DNA from 4 places in the Streptomyces nitrosporeus genome. Region 3 is predicted to be linked to each of the others. Evidence: riboswitches for the same ligand, from Rfam matches in the RefSeq annotation. Region 3 holds a riboswitch; each other region holds the start of a gene.
The links. Region 3 has a riboswitch for cobalamin ahead of CP967_RS00305 (ABC transporter substrate-binding protein). Riboswitches for the same ligand answer to the same signal wherever they lie in the genome.

Region 1 (7,409 bases), 2.4 Mb from region 3:
TCTTCAGCATGAGAACAGTGTGGCAGTAATTCGATGCTGTGTGACAGTCCTGCCACTGCCGTGGCAGGGCCGGGGCGGGGAGAGTGGGGTCATGAACACATTCCTGAGCTACCTGTCCATAACGGCACTTTTCGCCTTCGTCCTGCTGCCCGTGCTCCTCGGCCTCGCCCGGGAAGGGCGCATCTCCCGGGAACTGCGGGAGGCGGAACGGAGGAGGGAGGAACGGCTCCCGGAAGCGGCGGGCGCCGCGCAGCCGCTCACGGCCACGCGGCGCCCTTACCTCAGGTCCTGGGCGCGGATCTGAACAGGTGCGGGAGCCGCTCAGAAGTCGTCGTCGAAGGCGACCGAGCCCTCCACCGCGACCTGGTAGGCCGAGGGGCGGCGCTCGAAGAAGTTCGTCAGCTCCTGGACCCCCTGCAGCTCCATGAACGGGAAGGGGTTCTCGGAGCCGTAGAGCGGGGGGAAGCCCAGCCGGGTGAGGCGCTGGTCGGCGACGCACTCCAGGTACTGGCGCATCGACTCGGTGTTCATGCCGGGCAGTCCCTCCCCGCACAGGTCGCGGCCGAACTGCAGTTCCGCCTCGACGGCCTCCCGCAGCATGTCCGTGACCTGCTGCCGCAGCGCGTCGTCGAAGAGCCCGGGCTCCTCCTTGCGGACGGTGTCGACCACCTCGAACGCGAAGTTCATGTGCATCGTCTCGTCACGGAACACCCAGTTGGTGCCCGTGGCGAGGCCGTGCAGCAGGCCGCGTGAGCGGAACCAGTAGACGTAGGCGAAGGCGCCGTAGAAGAACAGGCCCTCGATGCACGCGGCGAAGCAGATCAGGTTCAGCAGGAAACGCCGGCGGTCGGCCCGGGACTCCAGCCGGTCCGTCTTCTCCACCGAGTCCATCCACCGGAAGCAGAACTGCGCCTTCTCGCGGATCGACGGGATGTTCTCGACCGCGGCGAAGGCCGCCGCCCGGTCCTCGGGATCGGGCAGGTAGGTGTCGAGCAGGGTCAGGTAGAACTGGACGTGCACGGCCTCCTCGAACAGCTGGCGCGACAGGTACAGCCGCGCCTCCGGGGAGTTGATGTGCTTGTACAGCGTCAGCACCAGGTTGTTCGCGACGATCGAGTCGCCCGTCGCGAAGAACGCCACGAGCCGGCCGATCATGTGCTGCTCGCCCGGGGAGAGCCTGGCGAGGTCGGCGACGTCGGAGTGCAGGTCGACCTCCTCCACCGTCCAGGTGTTCTTGATCGCGTCCCGGTAGCGCTCGTAGAAGTCCGGGTAGCGCATGGGGCGCAGGGTCAGCTCGAAGCCCGGGTCGAGCAGGTTCTTGTTCTTGGACGTACTCATCACTGGCAGGCCTCGCAGGACTCGGGGTTTTCGAGGGAGCAGGCGACCGCGTCCGCGTCGGGAGCGGGGGCCTGCTGTACGGGGACGGCGGCGGTGGCCGGGGCGCCGCCGGAGGCGGCGCGGGCGATCCGGGTCGCCGGGCGCGAACGCAGGTAGTACGTCGTCTTCAGACCCTGCTTCCAGGCGTACGCGTACATCGAGGAGAGCTTGCCGATGGTCGGTGTCTCCAGGAACAGGTTCAGCGACTGGCTCTGGTCGAGGTAGGGCGTACGGGCCGCCGCCATGTCGATCAGGCCGCGCTGGGGGATCTCCCAGGCCGTGCGGTACAGCGCCCGTACGTCCTCGGGGATCCAGCCGAAGCCCTGCACCGAGCCGCTCGACTCGCGCAGCGCCTCCCGGGTCCGGGCGTCCCAGACGCCGAGCCGCTTGAGGTCCTCCACCAGGTAGGCGTTGACCTGGAGGAACTCACCGCTGAGCGTCTCGCGCTTGAAGAGGTTGGAGACCTGCGGCTCGATGCACTCGTACACCCCGGCGATCGAGGCGATCGTCGCCGTCGGGGCGATGGCGAGCAGCAGGGAGTTGCGCATCCCGGTCCGCGCGATCCTCGCCCGCAGGGCCTCCCACCGCTCGGGCCAGGCCGGTTCGGTGGCGTAGTGGTCGGGGTGGAGCACCCCGCGGGCGGCGCGGGTCGCGGACCAGGCGGGCAGCGGACCCGCGCGTTCGGCGAGGTCGCAGGAGGTCTCGTAGGCGGCGAGCATGATCCGCTCCGCCAGCTTCGTGGAGAGGGCGCGGGCCTCGGCGGAGTCGAACGGCAGCCGCAGCCGGAAGAAGACGTCCTGGAGGCCCATCGCGCCCAGGCCCACCGGGCGCCAGCGGGCGTTGGAGCGGGCGGCCTGCCCGGTCGGGTAGAAGTTGATGTCGACGACCCGGTCGAGGAAGGTCACCGCGGTGCGGACGGTGGCGTCCAGCCGCTCCCAGTCGATGGTGCCGTCGGCGACGAACGCGCCGAGGTTGACCGAACCCAGGTTGCAGACGGCCGTCTCGCCGTCGTCGGTGACCTCCAGGATCTCCGTGCAGAGGTTCGAGGAGTGCACCACCCGGCCAGGCTCGGCGGTCTGGTTGGCGGTGCGGTTGGCGGTGTCCTTGAAGGTCATCCAGCCCTGCCCGGTCTGGGCGAGGGTCCGCATCATCCGGCCGTACAGCTCACGTGCCGGAACCGACTTACGGGCCAGGCCCTTCGCCTCGGCGGCCCGGTAGGCGGTGTCGAACTCCCCGCCCCACAGGTCGGTCAGCTCGGGGACGTCCGCCGGGGAGAACAGCGACCACGCGGTGTCCGCCTCGACCCGGCGCATGAACTCGTCGGGGACCCAGTGGGCCAGGTTCAGGTTGTGGGTGCGCCGCTGGTCCTCGCCGGTGTTGTCGCGCAGCTCCAGGAACTCCTCGACGTCCGCGTGCCAGGTCTCCAGGTAGACCGCGGCGGCCCCCTTGCGCCGGCCTCCCTGGTTGACCGCGGCGACCGAGGCGTCCAGCGTCTTCAGGAACGGCACGATGCCGTTGGAGTGGCCGTTGGTGCCCCGGATCAGCGAACCGCGCGCCCGGACCCGGGAGTAGGCGATACCGATGCCGCCCGCGTGCTTGGAGAGGCGGGCCACCTGGTGGTAGCGGTCGTAGATCGAGTCCAGCTCGTCCAGCGGCGAGTCCAGCAGGTAGCAGGAGGACATCTGCGGATGGCGGGTGCCGGAGTTGAAGAGCGTGGGGGAGGACGGCAGGTAGTCCAGCCGGCTCATCAGGCCGTACAGCGAGGCGACTTCGTCCAGCGCCCGCTCGGATTCGTCCTCGGCGAGCCCGCAGGCCACACGCAGCATGAAGTACTGCGGAGTCTCCACGGCCTCGCGGGTGAGCGGGTGGCGCAGCAGATAGCGGCTGTACAGCGTCCGCAGGCCGAAGTAGCCGAAGCGGTCGTCGGCGCCGTCGGCGAGCGCCCGGCCTGCCAGCGCGTCGAGAAAGGCGGCGTGCCGGGTGACGAACCCGGCCGTACGGTCCGCGATCAGACCCTCGCGGTGGCCCACGGCGACGGACGCGGAGAAGGACACCGCGCCCTGGCCCGCGGCTTCCCGGGCGATCGAGCGGGTGAGCAGCCGGGCCGCCAGCCGGGAGTAGGACGGGTCCTCCGGGATCAGCCCGGCGGCGGCCTCCGTGGCCAGGGAGCGCAGCTCGTCCTCGTCCGCGTGGGCGCTGCGGCCGCGGAGCGCCGCCGCGGCGATCCGGCCCGGGTCGGTGTCCGGCAGGTCGGCGGTGAGAGCGGTCAGGGTCCGCAGCAGGGCGGCACCGGGGGCGTCGGGGGCGGCTCCGGCCCCGGGCCCTGCCGGGGGGGCCGGATCCGGGACGGAAACAGGGTCGGCTGGCGCGATGCTCACGGGGGCTGTCCTCGCTCGGCTCGGGGCCGGCGGGGACAGGGGCAGCCGGGCAGGCCGGCGGCCCCGGCAGGGGCGTACCGCGCACGGCGTCCACCGGCCTTCCGCGAGGCCCGGACGTAGGGCGTCCGGTTCGGTCGAGCCGGACGCGCTGCCGGCAGGTCCTCGGACTTGCGGGTGCGCGAAAGCACACCGGTCATACCGTTGCGGGACAGTTCCGGATTCACACCGGATTCCCCTGCGGCGACAGCGAGCACGAGCATACATGTGGGGGCTGCCCGTCAGGACAGCCCCCACATGTTGTGTACGGGTGTGCCGGGGGAAGGCTCACAGCTCCAGACGGAACGTCAGCAGCGTGCCGGTGGTCATCGGCGCCCAGTCGCGTTCCGGGGTCCGGACGAAGCCCAGGCGCCGGTAGAGGCGGTGGGCGCCGAGCATGGCCCGCTGACTGGAGAGCACGAGTGCCCTGACGCCGTCAGCGGCCCGCGCCCGGTCGATACAGGCCCGTACGAGGGCCTCGCCGGTGCCCCGGCCACGGGCCCCGGGGGAGACGGCCAGCATCCGGAACTCGGCCTCGCCGGGGCGGGCGATGTCGGCCCAGGGCCCGCCGGCCACGGTGTAGGTCACGCCGCCCAGCAGCGTGCCGTCCTCGTCCAGGGCCACGAGCACCTCCGCCTCCTCGGCCCGCCGCGCGACGGCCCGCAGCCTCTCCAGATAGGGGTCGTCGGCGCCGAGGTCCAGCAGGCCCTCGTCGAGATAGGCCAGGGCGGTGAGCTCGCCGAGGGCGGCGTACCGCGAGGGGTGCACCCGTTCGATGGTTACGTCCATGCGGGGCAGTGTGCCGTGGGGCGGCCGGAGCCGCCCGGGGTTTTCCGGGCCGGGACGGCGGATGCCCGCCGCGCCCCGGGAGGGGGTGCGACGGGCATCCGCCGTGGACGGACCGGCGGGTCAGTGGCCGCCGGGGGCGCCCGCCGTGGCCGGCGGGAGCTCCGCCTTGACGCCCGGGTCGCCGACGTCCGCGGTGTAGTCCGACGGCGAGGTCTCGTCGATGCCGGCCGGGGCCTTCGCCGCGTTCAGGACGAAGGTCAGGACGACCACCACGACGACGTTCAGCACGAACGCGGTGAGACCGATGTAGCCGATCTCCCCGATGCCGGGGATCTCCTTCGAGGACCCGGCGAAGTGCGGCTGGGTCGGGGAGGACACGTTGTAGGCGGCGACGGTGCCGTAGATCATGCCGACCGCCCAGCCGGCGATGAGCGCCCACCGGTGGAACCAGCGGGTGAACAGGCCGCCCACCAGGGCCGGCATGGTCTGGAGGATCCAGATCCCGCCGAGCAGCTGGAAGTTGATCGCGACCGTCTTGTCCATGGTGAGGACGAAGACCAGCGCGCCGACCTTCACCAGCAGCGAGACCAGCTTGGAGACCTTCGTCTCCTGCTCGGGCGTCGCGTCCGGCTTCAGGAAGTCCTTGTAGATGTTGCGGGTGAACAGGTTCGCCGCGGCGATGGACATGATCGCCGCGGGTACCAGGGCGCCGATGCCGATGGCGGCGAAGGCCACACCGGCGAACCAGTCCGGGAACATGTTCTCGAACAGCTGGGGGATGGCGAGCTGGCCGTTCTGGACCTTGATGCCCGCGGCGATCGCCATGAAGCCGAGCAGGGCCAGCAGCCCCAGCATCAGCGAGTACAGCGGCAGGATCGTGGTGTTGCGGCGGATCACCTCGCGGCTGCGGCTGGAGAGCGTCGCCGTGATGGAGTGCGGGTACATGAAGAGCGCCAGCGCCGAGCCGAGCGCCAGCGTGGCGTAGCCCCACTGGCCGGAGACGCCGGGTGCGAGTCCGGCCACCGGCTTGCCGGCCGCCTCGTTCTTCTCCTCGAACGCCTTGCTCGCCGCGTCGAAGATCTGGTCGAAGCCGCCCAGCTTGATCGGGATGTAGATGATCGCCACCGCGATCACCAGATAGATCAGGCCGTCCTTGACGAACGCGATCAGCGCCGGGGCGCGCAGCCCGGAGGAGTAGGTGTAGGCCGCGAGCACGGCGAAGGCGATCAGCAGGGGCAGGTCCTTGACGAACCAGTGCGTGGTCTCGCCGCCGCCGACGCCCATGACGTCCAGCACGGCCTGGATGCCGACCAGCTGGAGCGCGATGTACGGCATGGTGGCGAGGATGCCGGTCAGCGCGACCGCCAGCGACAGCCCCTTGGAGCCGAAACGGCCCCGCACGAAGTCCGAGGTGGTGACGTAACCGTGCTTGTGCGAGACCGACCACAGCCTCGGCAGGAAGGTGAAGATGAGCGGGTAGATCAGGATCGTGTACGGGACGGCGAAGAAGCCGGAGGCGCCCGCCGCGTAGATCGCGGCCGGGACCGCGACGAAGGTGTACGCCGTGTAGAGGTCGCCGCCCAGCAGGAACCAGGTGACCCAGGTGCCGAACGACCGGCCGCCCAGACCCCATTCGTCCAGGGTGGCCTCGTTCTCGGCCCTGCGCCAGCGCGCGGCCATGAACCCCATGACCGTCACGGCCAGGAAGAAGAAGATGAAGACGGCGAGTGCGACGCCGTTCACGCCGTCCTTCATGCCGACGCACCCCCCTTGCGGGCACGCTGGTCACGCTGCCACAGCTTGTAGGCGATCATGGTGAGCAGGGCCGAGACGAGCACCCAGAGCATCTGGTACCAGTAGAAGAACGGGATGCCGATGAAGGTCGGCTCGATCTTCGCGTACGAGCTCACCCAGAGCATCGCGACGAACGGAGCGATGAGACACAGGGCGATCACCACCCTCATGGGTGTCACCGTTGGTGGTTTCGCGTCGTTCTCTTCCGGCATATGGCTCTCCGTCCCCTCGTCGATCGCCTGTGGCAACGCGCAGGAAATCTAGGGGAGGTCTCCGGCCACCGTCACCCCTCGTCCGCATTGCGGTCCTGCAACGGTCCCGGCACGCCCCTCCGTTCCCTGCGCCCGCAGGGAACACGGCCGCCGGGGGGCGGAGGTTCACCCGGGCGGGAAACGACCGATCCCCCCGCCGGGGCGAGGGGATCGATGTGCGGCGGATCGTCCTGTCAAGGAGCCGCTTCAGGCCATTCGGCGCCGGAGGGCCGTGCGGAAGGGCGCCCGGCTCGCGGGCCCCCCTCCCGCCGGGGCCTCCCGGCCGAGGGGCTCCTCGGCCGAGCGGACTCCCGGCCGAGCTGTCCTCCGGCCGGGCGGCTCCTCAGTCGAGGGGCCGCTTCAGCCGGGCCACGAACTTGTAGCGGTCGCCCCGGTACACCGAGCGCACCCACTCCACCGGTTCCCCCCGCCCGTCGATCGAGTGCCGGGACAGCATCAGCATCGGCAGGCCGACGTCCGTACCCAGCAGGCCCGCCTCGCGCGGGGTCGCCAGCGAGGTCTCGATGGTCTCCTCGGCCTCCGCGAGGCGTACGTCGTAGACCTCGGCCAGGGCGGTGTACAGCGAGGTGTACTTCACCAGCGAACGGCGCAGCGCCGGGAAGCGTTTGGCCGAAAGATGGGTGGTCTCGATGGCCATCGGCTCGCCGCTCGCCAGCCGCAGCCGCTCGATCCGCAGCACCCTGCCGCCGGCGGTGATGTCCAGCAGGCCGGCGAGCGTGTCGTCCGCCGTGACATAGCCGATGTCCAGCAGCTGGGACGTGGG
Region 2 (7,409 bases), 7.3 Mb from region 3:
GAACAGGCCGTTCCAGAAGGCGTTGAGGTCCTCGGGTGTGGAGACGAGCCCGCCGGACGCCCCGAACTCGTACCCCGGGAGCTCCGTGACATCGACCCGGCCGGCCTGCGGGGCAGCCGGATGCTTACCGTAGTTACGGGCGTGCGGGCCGCGCAGGGTGAACTCACCGGGAGCCGGCCAGTAGGTGTCGTCCAGGTGCAGCGGGCGCAGGACCGTCCGTTCGACGTAGTCACGGAAGCCGGTGCCCGTCACCTCGTCGATGACCATCCCGAGCACCAGGTAGTTGGTGTTGGAATACCCCCAGCCGGTGCCGGGCTCGAACTCCGGTGCGACGGCGAGTGCCGAGGCGAGGTACTCCTCGGGCGTCCCGGCCCGGGTCCAGTCCACCAGTGCGGTGTACTCCGGCAGTCCGCTCGTCTGCTTCAGCAACTGCCGTACGGTGACGGTGCTCGTGGCGAGCTGGGGCACATGGGCGCCGGCCCGGTCGTCGAGTCCGATCCGCCCGTCCGCCACCAGCCGCATCACCGCGACGGCGGTGAACGGCTTGGTGTTGCTGGCGAGACGGAACCGGCCCTCGGAGCCGACCATCGGCCTGCCCGTGCCCAGGTCCGCGACCCCCGCGGTCCGGGTCACCCTGCCGTCGTACGCGAGAGCGCCCGGCACACCGTCCCGGGCGACCAGCTGGTCGAGCCGGCGCTGCACCGGGTCCGGCCGGTGGGCCGCCGCCGCCGGGGCGAGCGTCGCGGTGAGTGCGGTGGCGAGCAGGACCGCGGCGGCGAGTCGCTTGCGCTGCATGGATGTTCCCCCTTGGTGATCGCCCGGCCTGAGCGGGCGGTGGCTCTTCCCTCGCCGACGAGCCTGCCAGGACCGCACCGCGAGATCAGTACGTCCCGGCCCCCGGCCAGAGGTGTCACCAGGCCCCCTTGACAAGAGCGACGCACCTGCCGCCACAGCACGCTGACGCCGCGTCAGCCGCCTGTTCCCGGTATCCGTTCCGCCAGGTCCGCGAGTTCGGACGGGGTACGGGGCACCGGGGCGTCCGGCAGCCCCCGGGCCCGGAGCAGATGCGCCACCGCGACACCCCACGGCAGCCGGAGACCGGCGGCGGCGAGCAGATCGTCACGGCCGAGGACCACGGACGCCGGACCGGTGTGCGCGCCGGACGCCGTCAGCAGCGTGGCGTCGTCCGCCCAGCGCAGGGCGAGATCGACGTCATGGGTCGCCATCACCACCGTGGTGCCGGTGGCACCGAGCGAGGCGAGCGTGGCCAGCAGCCGCTCCTGGCCGTCCGGGTCGAGGCCGGCCGTCGGCTCGTCCAGGACCAGGACCCGGGGCCGCATCGCCACCGCGCCCGCGATCGCCGTCCGCTTCCGCTGCCCGTACGACAGCAGATGGGTGGGGCGGTCGGCCAGCGCACCGATGTCCAGCGCCGCCAGAGCCTCTTCCACCCGTGCCCGCACCTCCGCGTCCGGCAGTCCCAGGTTGAGCGGCCCGAAGGACACGTCCTGGCCGACGGACGCGGCGAAGAGCTGGTCGTCGGGGTCCTGCACCACCAGCTGGACGGCCGTCCGCAGCCGGGTGAGCCCCGCCCGGTCGTGACGCACCGGCTGCCCCCCGACCGTCAGCAGACCCTCCCGGGGCCGCAGACCCCCGCTGAGCAGCCGCATCAGTGTCGTCTTGCCGCTGCCGTTGCGGCCCAGCAGCGCGAGCGTACGCCCTTCGCGCACCTCGAAGTCCAGTCCGTCCAGCACGGGCGGCCCGTCCTCGTAGGAGAAGGACACCCCCCGCAGGGCGACCAGGACGGCGGACCCACTCACGGCGGACTCACTCACGGCGGACTCACTCACGACAGCGGCCTTTCCAGTACGGAGGTGAGAACGGCCAGAGCGATGAGCAGCACCGCACTGCCCGTCAGGAAGCGGGCGGACACCGGGACCTCGGGCACCAGGACCCGCAGCGTCCCGTCGTACCCCCGCCCCGCCAGCCCCGACTGGAGCCGGGCCGCCCGGTCGAAGGCCCGGACGAAAGCGGTGGCGCCGAGCCCGCCCAGCGACCGCCAGGCCGCCGCCCGCGTGGTGTGCCCGAGCCGCGCGGCCTGCGCCTGCCGGACACGGCGTACCGACTCCAGCAGCAGAAAGCTCATCCGGTACGTCACCAGAGCGACGTCCACGACCGGTGCGGGCACCCCGGCCCGCACCAGCCGGGGCAGCAGGTCCGACACCGGGGTGGTGAAGGCGAACAGCAGCACGCCCAGGGACGCGGCCGAGGTCCGCAGCAGCAGCTCCCCGGCCCGCAGGGGCCCGCCGCCGGCCAGGCCGACGAACCCTTCGGGCCCGCCGACCCGCACCAGCAGAGGGAGCGCCCCGGTCACACAGAAGCCCAGCGGGACCCGGTAGGCCCGCCACAGCCGGCGGGCCGGCACGCCCGCCGGGCCGAGCAGCACCACCAGCGCCGTGACCAGCACCAGGGCCGCCCCCGGCCAGGCCGGCAGCGAGATGGCCAGCACGGTCAGACCGAGGCCCAGGACCGCCTTGTCCACGGGATGGCGGCGGCGCCAGCGACTGCTGTGCGCCGCCTCGTCGATCGGCAGCACGGCCGGATCAGAACTCGCCGGGGCGGGAGCCGCCGGCGCCGTTCTGCCGACCCGCCGGCCCGGCACCCTGGCGCCGGCCCCGGTGCACCCCGAAGTAGTAGCCGAGGACCCCCGCGCCGAGAGCCGCCTGGAGGGCGAAGAGCGCCGACTCGATCTCGCCGGACGGCGGCTCGTACAGCGGGGAGAACCAGGGCTCGTAGTCCGGGTCGATCTCGGTGATCGCGGTCTCCGCCTCCGCGTCGGCGCCGGCGAACGGCTCCTCCTTGTGGTCGCCGAGCCCGAGGACCAGGGGCAGCACCGCCAGCGCGGCGACCGCCAGCAGGAGCAGCGCGTTGACCTTCGTGTGCTTCGTCATCGGGCCACCGCCCCGGCGGCCGTACCCGCGCCGTTCGCCCGGCGCGTCAGGAACACGCCCAGCCGGGTCAGTTCGCCCTTGCTGGACCGCACCAGCAGACGCATCACCAGCACCGTCAGCAGCCCCTCGCTGACCGCGAGCGGGATCTGGGTGAGGGCGAAGACGGAACCGAACGTACCCAGCGCCCCCAGGAACCCGCTTCCCGGATCGGGGAAGGCGAGCGCCAGCTGCACACTGGTGACGCAGTACGTCGACAGGTCCGCGACGAACGCCGCGGAGAACACCGCCGCCATCAGGGCGGCACCGCAGCGCCGCAGCAGCCGGAACACGGCGTACCCGGCCCAGGGCCCCACGACCGCCATGGAGAAGACGTTGGCGCCCAGCGTGGTCAGACCACCGTGCGCCAGCAGCAGCGCCTGGAACAGCAGGGTGATGGTGCCCAGCACCGCCATGACGGGCGGCCGGAACAGGATCGCCCCGAGCCCCGTCCCGGTGGGATGGGAACAACTCCCGGTGACGGAAGGGAGTTTCAGGGCCGACAGGACGAAGGTGAAGGCACCCGACGCACCCAGGAGCAGGGTGCTCTCCGGATGCTCTTTGACCTCACGGGTGAGCGATCTCACCCCGTGGACGACGAACGGCGCGGACGCGACACCCCAGGCGATCGCGTGCTCCGGAGGAAGAAAACCCTCGGCTATGTGCATGACTCGGCAGACCCTCTCCAGCACCTCGTGGATGGTTGAAGCGCCTTGGCCGGTCTCCTGGCTCGCGGGTACCACCGCCCGTGCTCCGCCTTCCCGGGTCGAAGGACCCAGTGGCTGCCCGTGAGGGCTGGAGCAGGACTTCCCGATCACAGTGGCGAGGGCCGCACCGGCATCACACCGGATTTCCCGTTCACCAAGGCGTGGCGACCCTAGTGCCCGCGCCCGCGTGGTGACAAGCGCGTTCCGGTGGCCGGTCCGGCCTGCCCGGCCGTCGCCCCGGGCCCGGCTGTCATCCCGGCCCGGTCCGGTCCCCTGCCGCTCCCCCCGCCGGTCGCCGTCCCGGGCCCGGCCCCCGCCTGCCGTCACCTCGGCTGCGCGGGTTGCAGCCCGGCGTACACGCCTCCCGTGGTCAGCAGTTCCTCGTGCGTACCCACCTCGACGATCCGGCCGTTCTCCATCGCCACGATGCGGTCGGCGCCCTGGACGGTGGAGAGCCGGTGGGCGACGACGAACACCGTGCGGCCGTGCACCAGCCGGGAGAGGGCCTCCTGCACCAGGGCCTCGGAACGGTTGTCCAGCGCGGACGTCGCCTCGTCGAGCACCAGGACGCGGGGATCGCGGATCAGCGCGCGGGCGATGGCCAGCCGCTGCTTCTGCCCGCCCGACAACCGCGCGCCCCGCTCCCCGACGACCGTGTCGAGACCGTGCGGCAGATCCGACACGAAATCCAGCGCGTTGGCGTCGCGCAGGGCACGCGTCAGCGTCTCCTCGTCCGTGTCCCCCATGCCGTACGCGACGTTGTCGCGGATGCTGCCCTCGAAGAGGATCGACTCCTGCGGCACCACCGAGAGGAAGCGCCGGTAGGTCCGCAGGTCCAGCCCGGCCATGTCGGTGCCGTCCAGCAGGATCCGGCCCGAGGTGGGCCGGATGAAACCGATCAGCAGGTTGAGCACCGTCGACTTCCCCGCACCCGACGCACCGACCAGCGCGATGGTCTCACCCGGCCGTGCGGACAGGGTGAAGCCGTCGACCGCCTGCTCCCCGTCGTCGTACGCGAAGCCGGCGTCCTCGAAGTCGATACGGCCGGTCACGCTCTCCACCCGCGCCTTGCCGGCGTTGTTCTCCAGGTCGGGCGCCTGCAGCACCTCTCCCGCCGAACGCACCGACTCCAGGCCCTTGGTGAGGACCGGAGCCAGGCCGAGCAGCGTGGTGACCGACCCCGTCAGTACGGTGAAGAAGGCGCTCAGCATCACCACGTCCCCCGGGGTGAGGGCCATCCAGCCGTGGTAGGCCACCAGGGCGGAACCGGAAAGGCACAGCACGCCGAGCGTGTTGAGGATCACCCAGGACAGCGAACCGAAGCGGCCGTTGATCATGTCCAGGCGCAGACCGGCCGCGAACACCTGGCGCAGGGAACCGTCGACCCGGCCGAGGGCGGTCCGCTCCAGACCGTGGGCGCGGGTGATGGGCATCAGCGCGGTCATCTCCCCGACCCGCGAGGACAGTTGTTCCACCTCGCGGCGGAAGGACTCGTTGTGGCTGCGCAGCCGCGCGCGGAGCTTCATCACGAGGAAGCCCGCCGCCGGGACCACGACGAGGAACACGGGCAGGAACTCGGGCACCCGCACCCCGATGACGACGAGCCCCCCGACCAGGGTGACGACGGCGCCGAGACCCATGTCGGAGCTCTGCTGCACCATCTGCTCCACGGCCTCGACGTCCCGGACCACCTTCGCCTGGAGCACGCTCGAACTGACCCGGGAGTGGTACCCGATGGACAACTGCTGCATCCGGCGGCAGAGCGCGGAACGCAGACTCGTGCCCATACGGCGGATACTGCCGCCGAGCAGCCGCACGTACCACTGGTGGAGCGGGTAGTTGATGACGAGGATGAACAGCAGGACGCCCGTCGACTTCCAGATCCCCGACTCCGGGCCGTGCTCCACGACCACGTCGAGAACGGTGGCGGTGATCAACGGCAGCAGCCAGATCGGGCTGTGCTTCACCACGAAGATGAGTGCGGCCAGGGCGAGGCGGCCGCGATCGGGGCGGAAGAGGAGGCCGAGGGTGCGGACGGGGTTCTCGCCGCGGTAGCGGTGATCGAGGTGGTCGAAGGGGGCCACGGGATCGGCGGCCGAGGGTGAAAGCGCTTTCTCCATAGCTCCATCCCACTGGCTCCGGACGCTTCGGACAAGCCCCCCGCCACCTGGTGGGACAGCGCCCGAAGGCGCCCGCCAGGGCGCCGGCCACCGGCGCCCTGGCGGCACCCCGCGGCCGTCGTCGAGGAGGGGCCCCGCGGCCTCAACCGCCTGTACGTGGCGCTCACCCGGGCCGTCTCCCGCCTGGACATCGTGCATTCCGAGCCGCTGCCGCCCGCGCTGGGACAGGCACCGCCGGGACAGGCGCCGGAGGAACGGACACCGCGGGGGGCGTCCCGGGCCGGGCGGGGGGCCGTCAGCGCAGCGATGCGGGCAGCGGCTCCCGGTGGAGGACACCCAGGCGCTGCGTCGCACGGGTGAGCGCCACGTACAGATCGCTGGTGCCGTACCGGCCGGGTTCCACCACCAGTACGTGGTCGAACTCCAGCCCCTTGGCCTGACGCGGGTCGAGCAGGACCACCGGCAGGGTGAGATCGGGCTCGGCGCCCGCCGTGACGTGGTCGAGCGGGGCGGCGATCTCCTCGTGCAACTCGCGCGGGGCGATCACCGCCAGACGCCCCTCACCCGGGGTCATCTCCGTGACGGCCCGGGCCACCGCGCCCGCCAGGTCCCGGCCCGCGTCCCGGATCCACGGCGCCTCGCCGGTGGAGCGCACCGAGCCGGGCGGCTCGAAGGACGGGTCCTCGGCCCGCGGCACCCGGGCGGCCAGCTCCATGACCTCCGCGGGCGTACGGTAGTTGACCATCAGCCGGACATGCTCGAAGCGGTCGCCGACGTACGGGCGCAGGATCCGGTCCCACGCACCGACACCCGCCTCCTCGGAGGTCTGCGCTGGGTCGCCGACCAGGGTCAGCGAGCGGGTGGGGGAGCGGCGCATCAGCAGCCGCCACGCCATCGGCGACAGCTCCTGCGCCTCGTCGACGATGATGTGGCCGAACGCCCAGGTGCGGTCGGCCGCGGCCCGCTCGGCCGCAGTGCGGTGGTCGGCCTCCTCGTGGCGCTCCGCCATGCGCTCGGCGTCGACGATGTCGTGGGCGGCGAGCACCTCGGACTCCTCGTCCTCGAACTCGTACGTCTCCGACCCCCGCGACAGCTCCAGCACCCCCTGGGCGTAGGCGATCCGCTCCTGGCGCTCCGCCTCGGCCGCGGCGCGCTCAGCGCTGTCGTCCACGCCCAGCAGTTCCGCCGCCTCGTCGAGCAGCGGCACGTCGGCGGGGGTCCACCGCCCGGAACCGGGCGCCCGGCGGATCGCGTCGGCGTGCTCCTGCGGTACGTGCACCGGGTCGGCCAGATAGTCCGCCAGGAAGTCCTCGGGGGTGAGGGCGGGCCACAGCTCACCGATCGCGGCATGCACCCGGGCACTGGCGGCGACCCCCTTGCCGAGCTGGGCGATGTCGTCGGCGCCCAGGAAGTTCGGGCCGCCGTAGGGGTCGGCCCCGATCCGGTCGGCGAGCTGCGCGGTGAGGGCGTCGATGATCCGGAACACGAAGTACGGGCGCGCCAGGTTGTGCGGCAGCCGGGTCTCACGGGCCGCTCGCCGGGCCTCACGGGCGATCTCCCGGTCCAGCACCAGGTCGCCGTCGTCGTGCGGCACGACC
Region 3 (7,409 bases):
GGCCGTCGGCCCGCTGGTCGCCGGGCCGTTCGTCCTGTCGTCGCCCGGTTGGCTGTTCGCGGCCGTCACGGCGCTGTTCCTCGCGGTCACCGCGGGACACGCCCGGCTGCCCGGAAGAGAGGGGGAACACCCCGCCGGATCGGGGGGCACGGCCCGGCCGGGTCTTCTGGCCGGGGTGGCGGTCCTGCCGTTCGCCGCCAACGCGCTCGCCTTCCACCTCTACTTCCACTTCCAGCACTTCCTGGCGGTGTACGCCGTCGAGCGCACCTCCAGCGCGTTCTACAGCGTGGTGCTGCTGCTCTGCTTCACGCTGGTCATCGTCGTACAGCCGCTCGCCTCCGGCCTGATCCGGCGTATGCCGTACGCCCTCGCCCTCGCGGCAGGCTTCACGGGCCTGGCGGCGGGCATGGCCGTGCTGGCGGTCGGCACCCGGGCGGCGCTGCTGGCGGGCGGGGCGCTGATCACCCTGGGCGACATCGTGCTGTTCCTGAAGAACGACCTGGAGGCACTGCGCCGCAGCCCCCGCTCCGATGCCGTGGTCTTCGGTCAGCAGCGGCTGGCCGCGGGCCTGGGCGCCTGCGCGAGCGGTGTGCTGGGCGGACAGCTGTACGGCCTCGGCGAACGGGCCGGACACACCGGCTGGTTCTGGATGCTGGCAGCCGCCCAGTGCCTGCTGCTCCCCCCTCTGCTGCTCACACTGCGCCGACGCACCGCGCGGCGCCCTGTCCCCGACGGCGACCATGAAGGAGCACTGACGCGCGATGACACGGACGGGCGGGTTCCAGGACGATGACTTCTGGACCGAGTTCCATGACTTCCTCTTCTCCGAGCAGCGCCACGAGCAGGCCGAGGAGCTGCTGGACACCTCTCCCCTGCTGGACTTCCCGCAGGGGGCGCGCGTGCTGGACCTGTGCTGCGGGCCCGGGGTGTTCACCGTGCCGCTCGCCCGCCGCGGCCACCGCGTGACCGGGGTGGACCTGAGCCCGGCCATGCTGGACCGGGCACGCAAGCGGTCGGCCGGTGACAGGGTGACGTACGTGCGGGCGGACGCACGCGAGTACGAGGCACCGGGCCGCTTCGACGTCGTCCTCAACATGTTCACCTCCTTCGGGTACTTCGAGGATCCCGCCGACAACGCGCGCGTGCTGCGCACCATGTACACCTGCCTGGCACCCGGCGGCACGCTCGTCCTGGACCTCGCCGGGAAGGAACTCCTGGCCCGCAGGGTCACCCCGCCCAAGGTGGTGCGGCGGGGCGACGACGTGATGGTGCAGACCGACACCGTGCTGGACGAGTGGGCGCGGCTGCGCAGCGACTGGGTGCTGGTCCGGGGCGAGCGGGTGACCCGGGCCACCTTGACCTGGTTCGTGTACAGCGCGGTGGAGCTGCGGCGGATGGCCGAGGAGGCGGGCTTCGGGCGCGTGGAGGTCTTCGGCGGATTCGACGGACGTCCTTACGACGAGAACGCCGAGCGTCTCGTCCTCCGGGCTGTCCGCGAGGCGTGAGCCGGGCACCGGGCGTGCGGACGGGACCGCACGCGCTTTTGCCGTCGGCCGGGGCGACGTAGGATCACCTGGTCATCGCCGCGACGGGAGACAGGAAGCCGGTGCGAATCCGGCACGGTCCCGCCACTGTGACCGGGGAGCGCCCCTCCGACACGCCACTGCGCACCGCGCGGGAAGGCGGGGGGAACGTCGATCCGGGAGTCAGGACACTGGTCCGTCGCGGGCCCGATCCGAGGAGCGCGGACTCCAGGAGGCTTCACGTGTCCCAGCTGTTCACCCCTGCCCGCACGCGCGGGTTCCTCCGTGCCATAGCCGCCGCCATGGCTCTTTCGTCCGTGCTGCTGACCACCGGCTGCGGTCCGTCCGGCGGGAGCGCCGGGGACGCGAAGGCCGCCGCGGGCGAGCCCGCGGGCTTCCCGGTCACCATCGACAACTGCGGTGTGAGGACGACGTACGACGAGCCGCCGTCGCGGGCGGTCACCATCCACCAGCACCCGGCGGAGCTCATGCTCGCCCTCGGTCTGGAGGACCGTATGATCGGCACGGCCTTCCCCGACTCCGCCGTCCTGCCCGAGCTGAAGAAAAACTACGAGGCGATCCCCGAACTGGCGGAGAGGGAACCGTCGTTCGAGAAGGTCCTGGACGCCGGACCCGACTTCGTCTACGGCGGCTACGGCAGCGCATTCGCCGAGAACGAGGGCCGCTCCCGCGAGGCGTTCGCCGCCGTCGGCATCGACACCCACCTCAACCGTGAGTACTGCGGCAGGAAGCGGGTGACGATGAAGGACACCTACGACGAGATCCGCACCATCGGCGAGATCTTCGGCGTCCCCGGCCGGGCCGGCGAACTGGTCGCGGACCTGGAGGACCGCGTCGGCAAGGCCGCCGCCAAGGCCGGGGGCGGGCCCAGGATTCCCGTCTTCGTCTACGACAGCGGCGACAAGAGCGCCTTCACCGCAGGCGGCAGGAGCCTGGGTACCGAGCTGATCCGGCTGGCCGGGGGCGAGAACGTCTTCGCCGGCCTCGACGACGTCTTCGGCGATGTCTCCTGGGAGCAGGTCGTCGAACGCAAGCCGGAGGCCATCGTCATCTACGACTACGCGGGCGCCGGAAGCGTGGAGGAGAAGAAGGAGTTCCTGCTCTCCCGGCCCGCGCTCGCCGACGTACCCGCCGTCAGGAACAAGCGGTTCGTCGTTCTGCCGTTGACCGCTACCCTGGTCGGCGTCCGTTCGGCCTACGCGGTCGAGGACCTGGCTCGCGGACTGCACCCCGCGAGCTTCCGGTGACCCGGGCGGCCGCCACCGGTACGTCCGTCGAGCGGACGGTCCAGCGGCAGAAGGCCGGCGCGTCAGGGCCGGGCCGTGCGAGGCCGGCCGTCACGCTGCTCGTACTCGCCGTCCTGCTCGTCGTCTCCGCCACGGCGGGCCTCGCCATCGGCTCCGTCCGGGTGCCGCCCGGCCAGGTGTGGGACATCGTGACGCACGCGCTGGGCGCCGGCTGGCGGCAGCCGGACTGGCCGCGGGCCCGGGAGACCATCGTGATGGACGTGCGGGCGCCGCGGGTGCTGCTCGGTGCGGTCACCGGCGCAGGCCTCGCGGTGATCGGCACCGCGCTGCAGGCCCTGGTGCGCAACCCGCTCGCCGAGCCGTACCTGCTGGGCGTCTCCTCCGGGGCGTCCCTCGGCGCGGTCTCCGTGATCGTGTTCGGGGTCACCCTCTTCGGGCCGGTCTCCCTGTCGGTGGCCGCCTTCGTGGGCGCCCTGGGCGCGCTCCTGCTCGTGTACGCCACCGCCCGCACCGGCGGACGTATCACCTCGGCACGGCTGGTGCTGTCCGGGGTGGCGGTCGCGGCGGTGCTCACCGCGGTCCTCGATCTGCTGCTGCTCACCACCGGCCGGGGCAACGAGGCCCGCGCGGTCCTCGCCTGGACCCTGGGCGGCCTCGGCGGGGTCGACTGGGGCACCCTGTGGCTGCCGAGCACGGCTCTGCTGTTCGGTATCGGCGTCCTCATGGTGCAGGCGCGCAACCTGAATCTGCTGCTGGCCGGCGAGGAGGCGGCCACCACGATGGGGCTGGACGTGGGCCGGTTCCGTGCCCGCCTGTTCGTCGTGCTCTCCCTCGTCACGGGAGTGCTGGTCGCGGCGGCCGGGCCGATCGGCTTCGTCGGGCTGATGATGCCGCACATCGTGCGCCTGTTCGTCGGCGGGGACCACCGCCGGGTACTGCCGACGGCGGCGCTCGGCGGTGCGGTCTTCCTCATCTGGGCCGACATCGCCGCGCGGACGATCGCCGCGCCGATGGAAATACCCGTCGGCGTGCTCACGGCCCTGTGCGGCGGGCCGTTCTTCCTGTGGCTGATGCGCCGGGACGCCCGGCGCGGCACCGACCGAGGAGTGGCATGACCGCGACCGAACTGAGCATCGACGGCGTCACGCTCACCGCCGGAGCCCGTCACCTGGTGCGCGACGTCTCCCTGACCGCCCGTCCGGGCGAGACCATCGGGCTCGTGGGCCCCAACGGCAGCGGCAAGTCCAGTCTCCTGCGCACCGTCTACCGCGTCCTGCGCCCGGACACCGGTCGGGTACGCGTCGACGGAGGCGACGCCTGGTCACTGCCGGTACGGCAACTGGCCCGCACCGTGGCGGCGGTGGTCCAGGACTCGGCGGCCGACTTCGACCTCGCCGTCCGCGAGGTCGTCGCCATGGGCCGCACCCCGCACAAACGGCTTCTGTCCGGTGACACCCCCGAGGACACCGGGTTCATCGACTCCGCGCTCCTGGCGGTCGACGCCGTCCACCTGGCCGACCGCCCCTTCGACCGGCTCTCCGGCGGCGAACGCCAGCGCGTCCTCATCGCGCGTGCTCTCGCCCAGCGGCCCACCCTCCTCGTCCTCGACGAACCCACCAACCATCTCGACATCCGGCACCAGCTGTCCGTGCTCGGCACCCTGCGCCGCCTGCCCACGACCGTGCTGCTCGCCCTGCACGACCTCAACCTGGCCGCCTACTACTGCGACCGCCTCTACGTCCTGCACGACGGCGCGGTCACCGCCTCCGGTCCTCCCGCCGAGGTCCTCACCCCGCACCTCCTGGCCGAGGTCTACGGAGTGGCGGCGGAAGTCGCCACCCATCCGTGCACGGGAGCGCCACAGGTGACGTTCCTCCCCGAAGGGCCACGCGTCTGAAGCGCTCCGGCGGCGGCCCCGGCGCCGATGCCACCGTCCTCTGTAGAGTCGGCGCGGTCCTCAGGGCCCTCTGACCGTCCTCACCCGTGGAGACCCCCGTGCCCGACCAGCCACCGCTCCCGTCGGAACCCGGCGGCGATCCCGGTCCGGAAGAGATCCTGCGCGTGCACGCGGCACCCCGCGACCGGACGGTGGACGACCACATGTTCGACGCCGGAAGCGACGCCTGGGGGTCCCCCTGCAGCTTCCGGCTCCAGCTCTTCACCGCTCCGGGCCACCGGCCGGTCGCGGTGGCGACGCAGACCTACGACGAGGGCACCAGCCTGACGAACGCGGCCGAGCGCTACGCCTCCCGCGTATGGGAGCTGTATTTCCCGGACGCCCCGCAACCGCCACTCTGGATCCAGCGCCAGGTGGACCCTGCGGCCCCCGGGCCGGACGGCGGATACGAGATGGTGGTCTTCCACATGGACAGCCGTTCCGAGCTCCGCGCGGCCGGGTGGGTGCCGCTTCGCGCACAGCAGCTCACCGCGCTGGTCGGCGCACCGGTGGACGGCACCCGCGGCGAGGGCTACGCCCCTCGCCCCGAGCCGCCCGAGGAGCAGTTGCGATACGAGATCGTGGCGGTCACCGACCTGCCCGAACCGGACCCGTTCCGGGAGGCCTGCATGGTGTCCGGTTCGCGTGATCAGCCCCACGGGCGCACTTCCTGCTGCTGGTACCACCAGCAGGACTGGGCCGGCGTCAGCGAGCTGGCGATCGGACTGATCGAGCGGGCGAGGCGTGAGGGGAGGCCGGACCGTGAGATCGCCGAGCAGCACATGACGCTCGCCAGGGAACTCGGTACCGGCGACCAGGACCTCATGGCCCTCAACTCCATGCTCGAACCGGGCCTGGGGATCGCCCCCGCGGGCGACTCCTACACCAACGGCAACCACCGGTCACGGGCGATGAAGGACGCGAAGGTCGCGCGTACCGTCGTGGTCACCTGGCTGACGCCCGAGCCCGAGTAGTACAGCCTTCAAAGAGCGACTGGAGTCTGCCGTCACCGCGAGCAGGGGCCGATGGCCGCGCGGACACGACACCACCGCGGAGCGCGAGGCCGCCCTCGACGCCGGGCAGAGGCCGGCCCTCACACGGCGTGCTCCCACGCGCCGGGGTGGATTCCGTTGCGGAGCCGCGCCGATCGGCCGCGGGACACCTTTCCGGGGTGCTCCTTGGACGTGGTCACGATGCGCCGGCGGATGGTGGCGGTCTCCGCAGGGGCCGTTGCGTGGCCGGGAGGGGTGAGGCCGCCGATCTGAGAGACGGCCCGGTGGGGGACGTCCGCATCGCTCTGCCGGGGGTGGGTGAACGAGACTTCGCGGTGGCGGCGTGGGAAGGCGGCTTCGGGTACCCCGACCGTTTCCGCAGCAGCCGGCGGGCCCGGAAACGGCTCGGCCGCCCCGGCCCCGTCGAGTTCGAGGAGAAGTGCTACGCCGGCCTGGCGACGGCCGGACAAACGAACCTGATCACCCGTCAAACCGCCCCGGCCGACTGGTCAGCACCTCCCGCACACCGGGGGCCTCGGTCAGCCGGAGAGTCACACAGCTCGGACGATACATGCCACGGCCACCACGCATGCCATGCCCGCCGCCAGAAACACCGGGACCGCCACTGTCATATAGACGGCGTTGGGAATGAGCGCGCGAACCGGCCAGACGTCAGCCACCTTTGGATCCTGCGGCAGGTAGACGATCTCCACCTCGCTCCCCTTTTCCGGCAGTACGCCCTTCCACGCACGGGCGACCATGTGATTCGTCACGCCAGACGGGTCCGCGAATGCCACGACGACCCCGTTGCCGTAGCGGCTGCTTGTGTATCCGACACACCTGCCCCGAGTACGCGCTCCCCTGGTGCCGAGTCGTACTTTGGCGACGAAAATCTCCAGCAGCGCCCGAAGGGCTACGTACATGAGGAAGGAGAGCCCGGAGAGTGCCACTACGGCCACAAACGCCAGCGCATGCGCCATATCGAACTCTCCCGAGATGTGGATGACCTCGTGCAGGAGACGGGAAGTATCCCTGGCCCGCACCGGTGGAACATACCGAGGGGCTTGTCGGCAGCGAAGAAGGCAGCACTTCTCCGGGGGACGAAGTGTATCGAGTCCTGTCCACGTCTCCGCGTGGAGGGCGACGGGGAGGGAGCGGTGAGGTCGCGCGGACTGGCGGACTGCTTCCGGCCGAGACCGTCCGCGAGCCCGGGCTGGACCGGACTGTCGGGGGTGCTTGCACCGTGGTGTCGGCTGCCGGCAGTGCACGATCCGGGGAAGACCGCCGCCGGGCCCGGGATCAGCGGGTCCGCCGCCCGTGCCCGTACCGACGCGCTCCTCGATCCGCTCGCCGCCCGTGCGCCGGGGCCGCTGAGGGTGCCGCGCGACCACGAACCGGGCTTCGTCCTGCCCGCGCTCTCGGAGAAGCACCGCGTGTCCGGTTCCCGGTCAGGCCGCCCAGCGGCGGAGTTCCTTCTTGTCGGGCTTGCCCGCGTCCGTCAGCGGCAGCGCCTCCACGAACTCGATGAGGTCGGGTACGTAGAGTTCCCCACGCCTGTCACGGACCAGGGCGCGCAGGTCCTCCGCGGTGGTGGTGCTGCCGGGCGCGAGGACGACGGTGGCGTGGACGCGTTCGATGCGGCCCTGGTCGCGGACCCCGTAGACGGCGCTGTGGCGCACGTCGGGATGGG
Region 4 (7,409 bases), 6.0 Mb from region 3:
AGGGCGTAGGGGCGCAGGGGCGCCTCGGTGAGGACCGAGCGCACGACGGGTTCGGCGGGGGCTCCGACGACGCGGAGCGCCTCGAAGGCGAGACCGCGCAGCAGGGCGTCCTCGCCGCGGGCGACGGCCAGCAGTTCGGCCACGGCGCTGCCGACGGGCCGGGCCGCGAGCCAGGCCCGGTACTCGGCACGGGCCGGTCCGGGGGTGAGCCGGGCGCAGCCGAGCAGCATGTCGGCGGCGGGCTGCTCGATGTTCCCGGCGGGGCTCTGGGCGGCCACGCAGATCTGCTCCAGCTTGACCCAGACCGCCCAGTTGCCGAGGGGGGTCAGGGTGGCGTGGCCGTCGCCCAGGGTCAGGGCGCCGACGGCGGCGAGCCCTTCCAGGGCCCAGTCCAGGAGCAGTGCGTTGAGGTCGCCGGAGGTCTCGGAGGCGGCGGCCCGCTCCTCCCGGGGGCCGTAGGGGACCTCGCAGCGTTCCTCGTGGAGTTCGGCGACGCGCTGGCCGAGCAGGTCCAGGAGGGTGGCGACGGGGACGGGTCCGGCCGAGAGCTGGAGCAGGGACAGGACCTGCGGGACGGCCTCGACGGCCTCGGCCACGGCGGTGGCCTCGATGTCCTCGGGGGCGGGGTGGACCAGCGACCAGGCGTCGAAGAGCGCCACCCAGCCGCGGAGCACCGCCGAGTCGTCCCGGTTCCACGCGCGCAGCCGCCAGCCGGGGCGGGCGGTGTCGCCGTGGAGCTCGATCAGTCCGGCGAGCCGGGCGCGGTCCCAGCCGGCCCGCAGCTGTGCCGGGGAGAGCTCCATCGCGGCCGCGGCCCGTTCCAGGGCCCGGGCGGCGAGGGGGGCGCCCCCCGGGCCGGAGACGTCGGCCGCCCAGCGGGCGATCCGTACGGCGTCGGCGAGCACGGTCCTGGCCTGGCGGGCCAGTTCGGCGGGGGCCGGGGTCCCCTCGGGCGGGCGGGGGGCCGGCCTGGTGCGCCGGGTCGTCACGGCCTTGCGGGCGGTGACCTGGGGTCGCGGGCGGACAAGTCGCAGCCTGGAGTCGCGCGGAGTACGGGACGTCACGGGGAGCAGTCTTGCCTCTGACGGCCCGAAAGCCCAAACGGAGGACGGATCCCGGGTGTGCGGAGGGGGGCCGGGGGCCGTCACCAAACGGGCTGTTCCCTCCCATCACCTCACATCAGGGGCGTGAGAAAGCGCCGGAGGGTCTCCTCGTAGGCGTCCGGTCCGGCGTTCCACATCGCGCCGTGCGGAGCCTGCCGCACCTCGTGCAGGGTGACGAGGTCGGGGCGGAGGGCGGCGAGGTCCCGGGAGGGCTGCCAGGGGGCGAGGGTGTCGTCGGGCCCGTGGAAGACCAGGGTCGGTGCGTGCAGGGCGGCCGGCACCGAGGTGTCGAGGAGCCGGACCCCGTGCAGGCCGGTCTGGCCCTGCGCGGCGCGGACGGCGAGGGGCAGCAGCGCGGCGGGGACGCCGCGGGCAGCGGCCAGGGCGCGCAGGGTGACCTGCCAGTCCATGACCGGGGAGTCCAGGACGAGTCCGCCGATACGGTCGCGGAGCGCCGAGTTGACCGCCGTGTGCAGGGCCATCGACGCGCCGGTGGACCAGCCGTGGACGACGACGGACCTGGCCCCGCGGCGCACCGCGTAACGGATGGCCGCGTCCAGGTCGCGCCATTCGGACGCGCCGAGGTGGGCGAGGCCGTCGGGCGAGCGGGGAGCGCCGTCGTCGCCCCGGTAGGCCAGGTCCAGGACGGGGAGCTGCTGGGAGCGCAGGAAGGGCAGCACGTTCAGCGGGTGCTCCCGGGTGGTGCCGAGGCCGTGCACGGTGATCACCCAGGTGTCGCGGTCGCCGGGGACGAACCAGGCGGGCAGGATGCCCAGCTCCCCGGGGATCTCGACGTCCTCGTAGGCGATGCCCACGGCGTCGAGCGGGTCCCCGTGGTGGAGCTGCGGGGTCATGCGGACCTTGGCGCCGGGTTCCAGGCTGCCGCGGGTGACGCGTTCCAGTCGGCGTACGACGGTGTCGGCGGAGCCGTCCGGGCCGTGTTCGAGGACCGGGCCGACGACGGCGTGGACGTCCCGCCCGGCCAGCCCGTAGGTACCGGGGCGCAGGGCGGCGAAGGAGCGGGTCAGGGTGACCTGCCCGGCGGCCGTGGCGTGCACGGTGAGCCTGCGGTCTCCGGGGAGGGGGTGCGGCGTACCGGCCCCGAGGGCGGCGTCGCTGGCGTACCGGCCGGCCGCGACCGCAGCCGTGCCGATGCCGAGGATCGTGGTGACGGCCGCTGCCGTCGCTTTTGCCGGGCGCATCGCCTCAGTCTCGCGGGCGCCGGACGGCGTTGCCAGCGGACACGGCCGTTGGGGACCCGCCGGACGGGCCGCTTCGCGGCCGCGGCCCCGGGGGGTCAGCCGCGCTGGCCGTAGTCCTTGAGGGCCTCCTGCACGTCGTGCAGCTGGGCGGGGGTGAGCAGGGAGGGGCTGCGGCCCGGCACGGAGGCGGCGGTGAGCCAGAGCCGGCACATCCACTCCAGCTGGGCGGTGCGCTCGTACGCCTGGTCGAGGGTGTCTCCGTAGGTGACCGTCCCGTGGTTGCGCAGGAGGCATCCGGTGCGGTCGCGGAGGGCTTCGAGCATGTGGGCGGCGAGTTCCGCGGTGCCGTAGCGGGCGTAGGGGGCGGTGCGGACGGTGCCGCCGAGCAGGGCGGTGACGTAGTGGACCGGCGGGACCTCGTCGAGGAGGGTGGAGACGGCGGTGGCGTGCACCGCGTGGGTGTGGACGACGGCGGTCGCGGAGGTGTGCCGGTAGACGGCGAGGTGGAGGGGGACCTCGCTGGTCGGGGCCAGCGTGCCGAGGACCTGGCGGCCTTCGAGGTCGACGCCGACCGCGTCGCCGGGGCCGAGCCGGTCGTAGGGGACACCGCTGGGTGTGACCAGCACGACCGGGCCGACGCGTGCGGAGACGTTGCCCGAGGTGCCGACGACCAGCCCTTCGGCGGCCGTCCTGCGGGCCGTCGCCACGACCTCGCTCCAGGCCCGTCCGACGGCGTCCCCGCCGGCCGCCCCCAGCCCTCCGTCAACCGCGTCGCCCGCCACGCCGTCACTCATGAGGGGGAATCCTAACGACCTCTCGCGAAGCGGGCCGGGTGAGCTGCCTCACGGCTTCGGACGCTCCGCCCCGCCGGGGCCAAGAGTTCGCCAAAGCCCGGTAAAGGCTTGCGCCACCGCCGCCCCGGGAGGGTGCCGTGACCTCGGGAGGGCTCAAACGGAATGTCCGCACACGCTTGGGGTCACCGCAGCGCCCTGCCCAGTTCATCTTCCGTTCACCCAGCATGCTTACGTTCAAACTGCCAATGACGTCGAACGATTGCCTGGGTAAATGGAACACATCACGCTGCTGCTTGCGATCGTGGTCGTAACAGCTCTCGTGTTCGATTTCACGAACGGTTTCCATGACACCGCCAACGCGATGGCGACCACCATCTCGACCGGCGCTCTCAAGCCCAAGACCGCGGTGGCCATGTCCGCCGTTCTCAACCTGGTAGGCGCGTTCCTGTCGGTGGAGGTCGCCAGGACGATCTCCGGCGGGATCGTCGACGAGGACGGCCTCAGAACCGAGGTCATCTTCGCGGCGCTCGTCGGCGCCATCCTGTGGAATCTGCTGACCTGGCTGGTCGGCCTGCCCTCCAGTTCCTCCCACGCGCTCTTCGGCGGTCTGATCGGCGCCGCGGTGATGTCGGCCGGCTGGTCCTCGATCAACGGCGGCACCGTCGTCACCAAGGTGCTGCTGCCGGCGCTCGCCGCTCCCCTCGTCGCCGGTGTGGCCGCGTTGCTGGCCACGCGGCTGACGTACCGGATCAACCGGAAGATCACCGACGAGGAGCAGCTGAAGTCGACGGCCAAGGGCTACCGCGTGGGGCAGATCGCCTCGGCGGGCCTGGTCTCGCTGGCCCACGGCACCAACGACGCCCAGAAGACGATGGGCATCATCACCCTGGCACTGGTCACCGGCGGGGTGCTCGCCCCGGGCTCCAACCCGCCGGTCTGGGTCATCGCGTCGGCCGGTATCGCCATCGCGCTGGGCACCTACCTCGGCGGCTGGCGCATCATCCGCACCATGGGCAGCGGTCTGACCGACCTGAAGCCGCCGCAGGGCTTCGCCGCCCAGACCAGTGCGGCCACGGTCATCCTGGCCTCCTCCCACCTCGGTTTCTCCCTCTCCACCACGCAGTCCTGCTCCGGTGCGGTGATGGGTGCCGGTCTCGGACGCCAGGGCGGCACGGTCCGCTGGTCCACCGCGACCCGGATGTTCGTCGCCTGGGGTCTGACGCTGCCGGCCGCCGGTCTGGTCGGCGCGGGCGCGGAGCTCCTGACCAAGCAGGGCAGCTGGGGCGTCGCCGTCGTGGCCGTGCTGCTCGTCGCGGGCTCCGGTGCCATCTGGCTGCTGTCGCGGCGCAAGCCGGTCGACCACACCAACGTCACCGCGAGCGAGGACGACGGCTTCGCCGCCGAGCCCGCGGGCGTCGTCACCACCGCCATCGCGGCGGTCAGCCCGCCGCCCACCGACGCCGCGGTCGCCGACCTCAAGGCCACCATCCCGGCCCCGCCCCCCACCGCCGAGATCCCGGCCGACCCGGCCCGTCCGGCCACGGTGTAAGGAAAGATCCGTATGAACATCGACTGGGCAGCTCTCGGCTCCGTCTTCGGAGTCAGTCTCGTGGTCACCGTCGCCCTGGTGGGCCTGTTCACCCTCGGCATCGTCGGCCTCGCCAAGCAGGCGTCGGCCACGCGCGACGGCGGGCCGGCGGCACTGGTCCGCACCGGGGCGTACGCCTGCTTCGCCCTGTGCGTGGCAGCCGTCGCCTACGGGATCTATCTGATCGTCGCCTGACGGTCCCCCGCCCCTTGTCTCCGCACGGGCCCGTACGCACCTGAGGTGCGTACGGGCCCGTGTGCGTCTGCCCACGCCACGGCCTCGCAGGTCAGCGCCGGGTTGACGGGCGCTCACGGGGCGTGGTGGACTGCCGGAGCCATTTACGGCGACAGGAGAGGAAGCCGGTGCGAATCCGGCGCGGTCCCGCCACTGTCACCGGGGAGCACTCCCCCACACGGAAGTCACGGCCCGCCACCGCGGGCTGGAAGGCCGGGGGAAGCGCGGATCCGGAAGCCAGGAGACTCTCGTCGCCGTCACGTCGAACCAGGGCGCGGACCCTGAGTGAGGACATCTGCCATGCCCGGCCGCCGTGCGCCGTTCCCCCCGCCCCCCGTGACGCCGTCCCTCCGAGGCGCGACGGCGGGCTGATCCGTGCGAGCCGACCGCATCTTCGCGTACGGCGCCACCGCCGGCCTGATCGGTGACCTGCTGCTCGGTGACCCCCGGCGGGGCCACCCGGTCGCCGCCTTCGGGCGGGCCGCCGCGGGCGTCGAGAAGCGGCTGTGGCGCGATCACCGCGGCGCCGGTGCCCTGCACACGCTGCTGTGCGCCGGGGGCACCGTGGGCGCCGCGGCGCTCGCCGCCCGCGCCGTGCGCGGCCGTCCCGCCGCGGCTGTGGCGCTGACCGCCGTGACCGCCTGGTCCGTCGTCGGGGGCACCTCGCTGGGCCGTGAGGCCCGGGCCGTCGGGGACGCGCTCACCGCCGGTGACCTGGACCTGGCCCGGGAGCGGCTGCCGCGCCTGTGCGGCCGGGACCCGCAGGCGCTGGACGGGCCGCAGATCGCGCGTGCGGTGGTGGAGTCCGTCGCCGAGAACACCTCCGACGCCGTGGTGGGCGCCCTGGTCTGGGGCGCCCTGGGCGGGGTGCCGGGGCTGGCCGGTTTCCGGGCGGTGAACACCCTGGACGCGATGGTCGGCCACCGGTCGCCGCGGTACCGGCGGTACGGCTGGGCCTCGGCCCGTCTCGACGACCTGGCCGGCTGGCCCGGCGCCCGGCTCACCGCCGCGCTCGCCGTGGCCGCGGGCGGGCGCCCCCGTGCGGCGGTACGCGCCTGGCGGGCGGACGCCGGTCTCCATCCGAGCCCCAACGCGGGCCCGGTCGAGGCGGCTTTCGCGGGTGCGCTCGGCGTACGGCTGGGCGGGACGCTGGCGTACGGCGGGCGGGTCGAGCACCGGCCGGTGCTGAACGGGGAGGCCGGGCGTGAGGTCCGGGTGGCGGATGTCGAACGCGCGGTGCGGCTGTCGCGCCGGGTGGGTGCGCTGGCCCTGGGGGTGTGTGTGGCCGGGCGGCTCGCGGTGGGATACATGACCGCGCGCCCGGGGAGGGTACGGGCGCGCACGGCGGCGGGGAAGGAGCGGACATGAGTGGCGGACTGCTGGTCGCGGGGACCACGTCGGACGCGGGCAAGAGTGTGGTGACGGCGGGCATCTGCCGGTGGCTGGTGCGCCGGGGGGTGAAGGTCGCCCCGTTCAAGGCGCAGAACATGTCGCTGAACTCCTTCGTCACCCATGAGGGCGCGGAGATCGGCCGCGCCCAGGCGATGCAGGCGCAGGCCGCCCGGGTGGAGCCGACGGTGCTGATGAACCCGGTGCTGCTGAAGCCCGGCGGGGACCGGTCCAGCCAGGTGGTGCTGATGGGGAAGCCCGTCGGGGAGATGAGCGCGCGCGGCTATCACGGGGGCCACCAGGAGTCGCTGTTCGGGACGGTCGTGGAGTGCCTGGAGCAGCTGCGGAGCACGTACGACGCGGTGATCTGCGAGGGCGCGGGGTCACCGGCGGAGATCAACCTGCGGCGTACGGACATCGTGAACATGGGGATCGCGCGGGCCGCCCGCTTCCCGGTGCTGGTGGTCGGGGACATCGACCGGGGCGGGGTGTTCGCCTCGTTCTTCGGGACGACGGCGCTGCTGGATCCCGAGGACCAGGCCCTGGTCGCCGGGTACCTCGTCAACAAGTTCCGGGGGGACGTCTCGCTGCTGGAGCCCGGCCTGGACATGCTGCGTGAGCTGACCGGGCGGCGGACGTACGGGGTGCTGCCGTTCGCCCACGGGCTGGGCATCGACGAGGAGGACGGGCTGCGGGTGTCGCTGCGCGGCGCGGTGCGCGAGTCGGTGGTGGCGCCGCCGGTCGGCGAGGAGGTGCTGCGGGTCGCGGTGTGCGCGGTCCCGCTGATGTCGAACTTCACCGATGTGGACGCGCTGGCCGCCGAGCCGGGTGTGGTGGTGCGGTTCGTGGACCGGGCGGAGGAGCTCGCCGACGCGGACCTGGTGGTGGTGCCGGGCACCCGGGGCACGGTGAAGGCGCTGGCCTGGCTGCGGGAGCGGGGGCTGGCCGGCGCCCTGGCGCGGCGGGCCGCGGAGGGGCGCCCGGTGCTGGGTGTCTGCGGGGGCTTCCAGGTGCTGGGCGAGAGCATCGAGGACGACGTGGAGTCGAAGGCCGGGCTGGTCGAGGGGCTCGGGCTGCTGCCGGTACGGATCCGTTTCGG

Region 1: another riboswitch for cobalamin. It lies ahead of CP967_RS10825 (ribonucleoside-diphosphate reductase subunit alpha); the one in region 3 lies ahead of CP967_RS00305 (ABC transporter substrate-binding protein).
Region 2: another riboswitch for cobalamin. It lies ahead of CP967_RS32940 (energy-coupling factor ABC transporter permease); the one in region 3 lies ahead of CP967_RS00305 (ABC transporter substrate-binding protein).
Region 4: another riboswitch for cobalamin. It lies ahead of CP967_RS27000 (cobalamin biosynthesis protein); the one in region 3 lies ahead of CP967_RS00305 (ABC transporter substrate-binding protein).

The regions. Positions count from the first base shown of each region.
Region 1 covers NZ_CP023702.1:2,497,017-2,504,425, reverse strand. Annotated here, with positions in the region: gene CP967_RS10840 (GlxA family transcriptional regulator) at 1-10, opposite strand, end outside; gene CP967_RS10835 (hypothetical protein) at 92-304, shown strand; gene CP967_RS10830 (ribonucleotide-diphosphate reductase subunit beta) at 322-1,338, opposite strand; gene CP967_RS10825 (ribonucleoside-diphosphate reductase subunit alpha) at 1,338-3,755, opposite strand; cobalamin riboswitch at 3,892-4,015, opposite strand; gene CP967_RS10820 (GNAT family N-acetyltransferase) at 4,080-4,580, opposite strand; gene mctP (monocarboxylate uptake permease MctP) at 4,701-6,335, opposite strand; gene CP967_RS10810 (DUF3311 domain-containing protein) at 6,332-6,586, opposite strand; gene CP967_RS10805 (GntR family transcriptional regulator) at 6,969-7,409, opposite strand, start outside.
Region 2 covers NZ_CP023702.1:7,395,003-7,402,411, forward strand. Annotated here, with positions in the region: gene CP967_RS32920 (serine hydrolase domain-containing protein) at 1-795, opposite strand, end outside; gene CP967_RS32925 (energy-coupling factor ABC transporter ATP-binding protein) at 969-1,817, opposite strand; gene cbiQ (cobalt ECF transporter T component CbiQ) at 1,844-2,593, opposite strand; gene CP967_RS32935 (energy-coupling factor ABC transporter substrate-binding protein) at 2,601-2,948, opposite strand; gene CP967_RS32940 (energy-coupling factor ABC transporter permease) at 2,945-3,652, opposite strand; cobalamin riboswitch at 3,683-3,865, opposite strand; gene CP967_RS32945 (ABC transporter ATP-binding protein) at 4,015-5,811, opposite strand; gene CP967_RS32950 (HelD family protein) at 6,107-7,409, opposite strand, start outside.
Region 3 covers NZ_CP023702.1:70,646-78,054, forward strand. Annotated here, with positions in the region: gene CP967_RS00295 (MFS transporter) at 1-793, shown strand, start outside; gene CP967_RS00300 (class I SAM-dependent methyltransferase) at 762-1,505, shown strand; cobalamin riboswitch at 1,597-1,717, shown strand; gene CP967_RS00305 (ABC transporter substrate-binding protein) at 1,826-2,791, shown strand; gene CP967_RS00310 (FecCD family ABC transporter permease) at 2,788-3,906, shown strand; gene CP967_RS00315 (ABC transporter ATP-binding protein) at 3,903-4,688, shown strand; gene CP967_RS00320 (hypothetical protein) at 4,787-5,701, shown strand; gene CP967_RS00325 (hypothetical protein) at 6,271-6,762, opposite strand; gene CP967_RS00330 (AMP-binding protein) at 7,168-7,409, opposite strand, start outside.
Region 4 covers NZ_CP023702.1:6,114,180-6,121,588, reverse strand. Annotated here, with positions in the region: gene CP967_RS27025 (hypothetical protein) at 1-989, opposite strand, end outside; gene CP967_RS27020 (alpha/beta hydrolase) at 1,175-2,305, opposite strand; gene CP967_RS27015 (class II aldolase/adducin family protein) at 2,401-3,099, opposite strand; gene CP967_RS27010 (inorganic phosphate transporter) at 3,371-4,648, shown strand; gene CP967_RS27005 (hypothetical protein) at 4,661-4,882, shown strand; cobalamin riboswitch at 5,041-5,168, shown strand; gene CP967_RS27000 (cobalamin biosynthesis protein) at 5,297-6,289, shown strand; gene CP967_RS26995 (cobyric acid synthase) at 6,286-7,409, shown strand, end outside.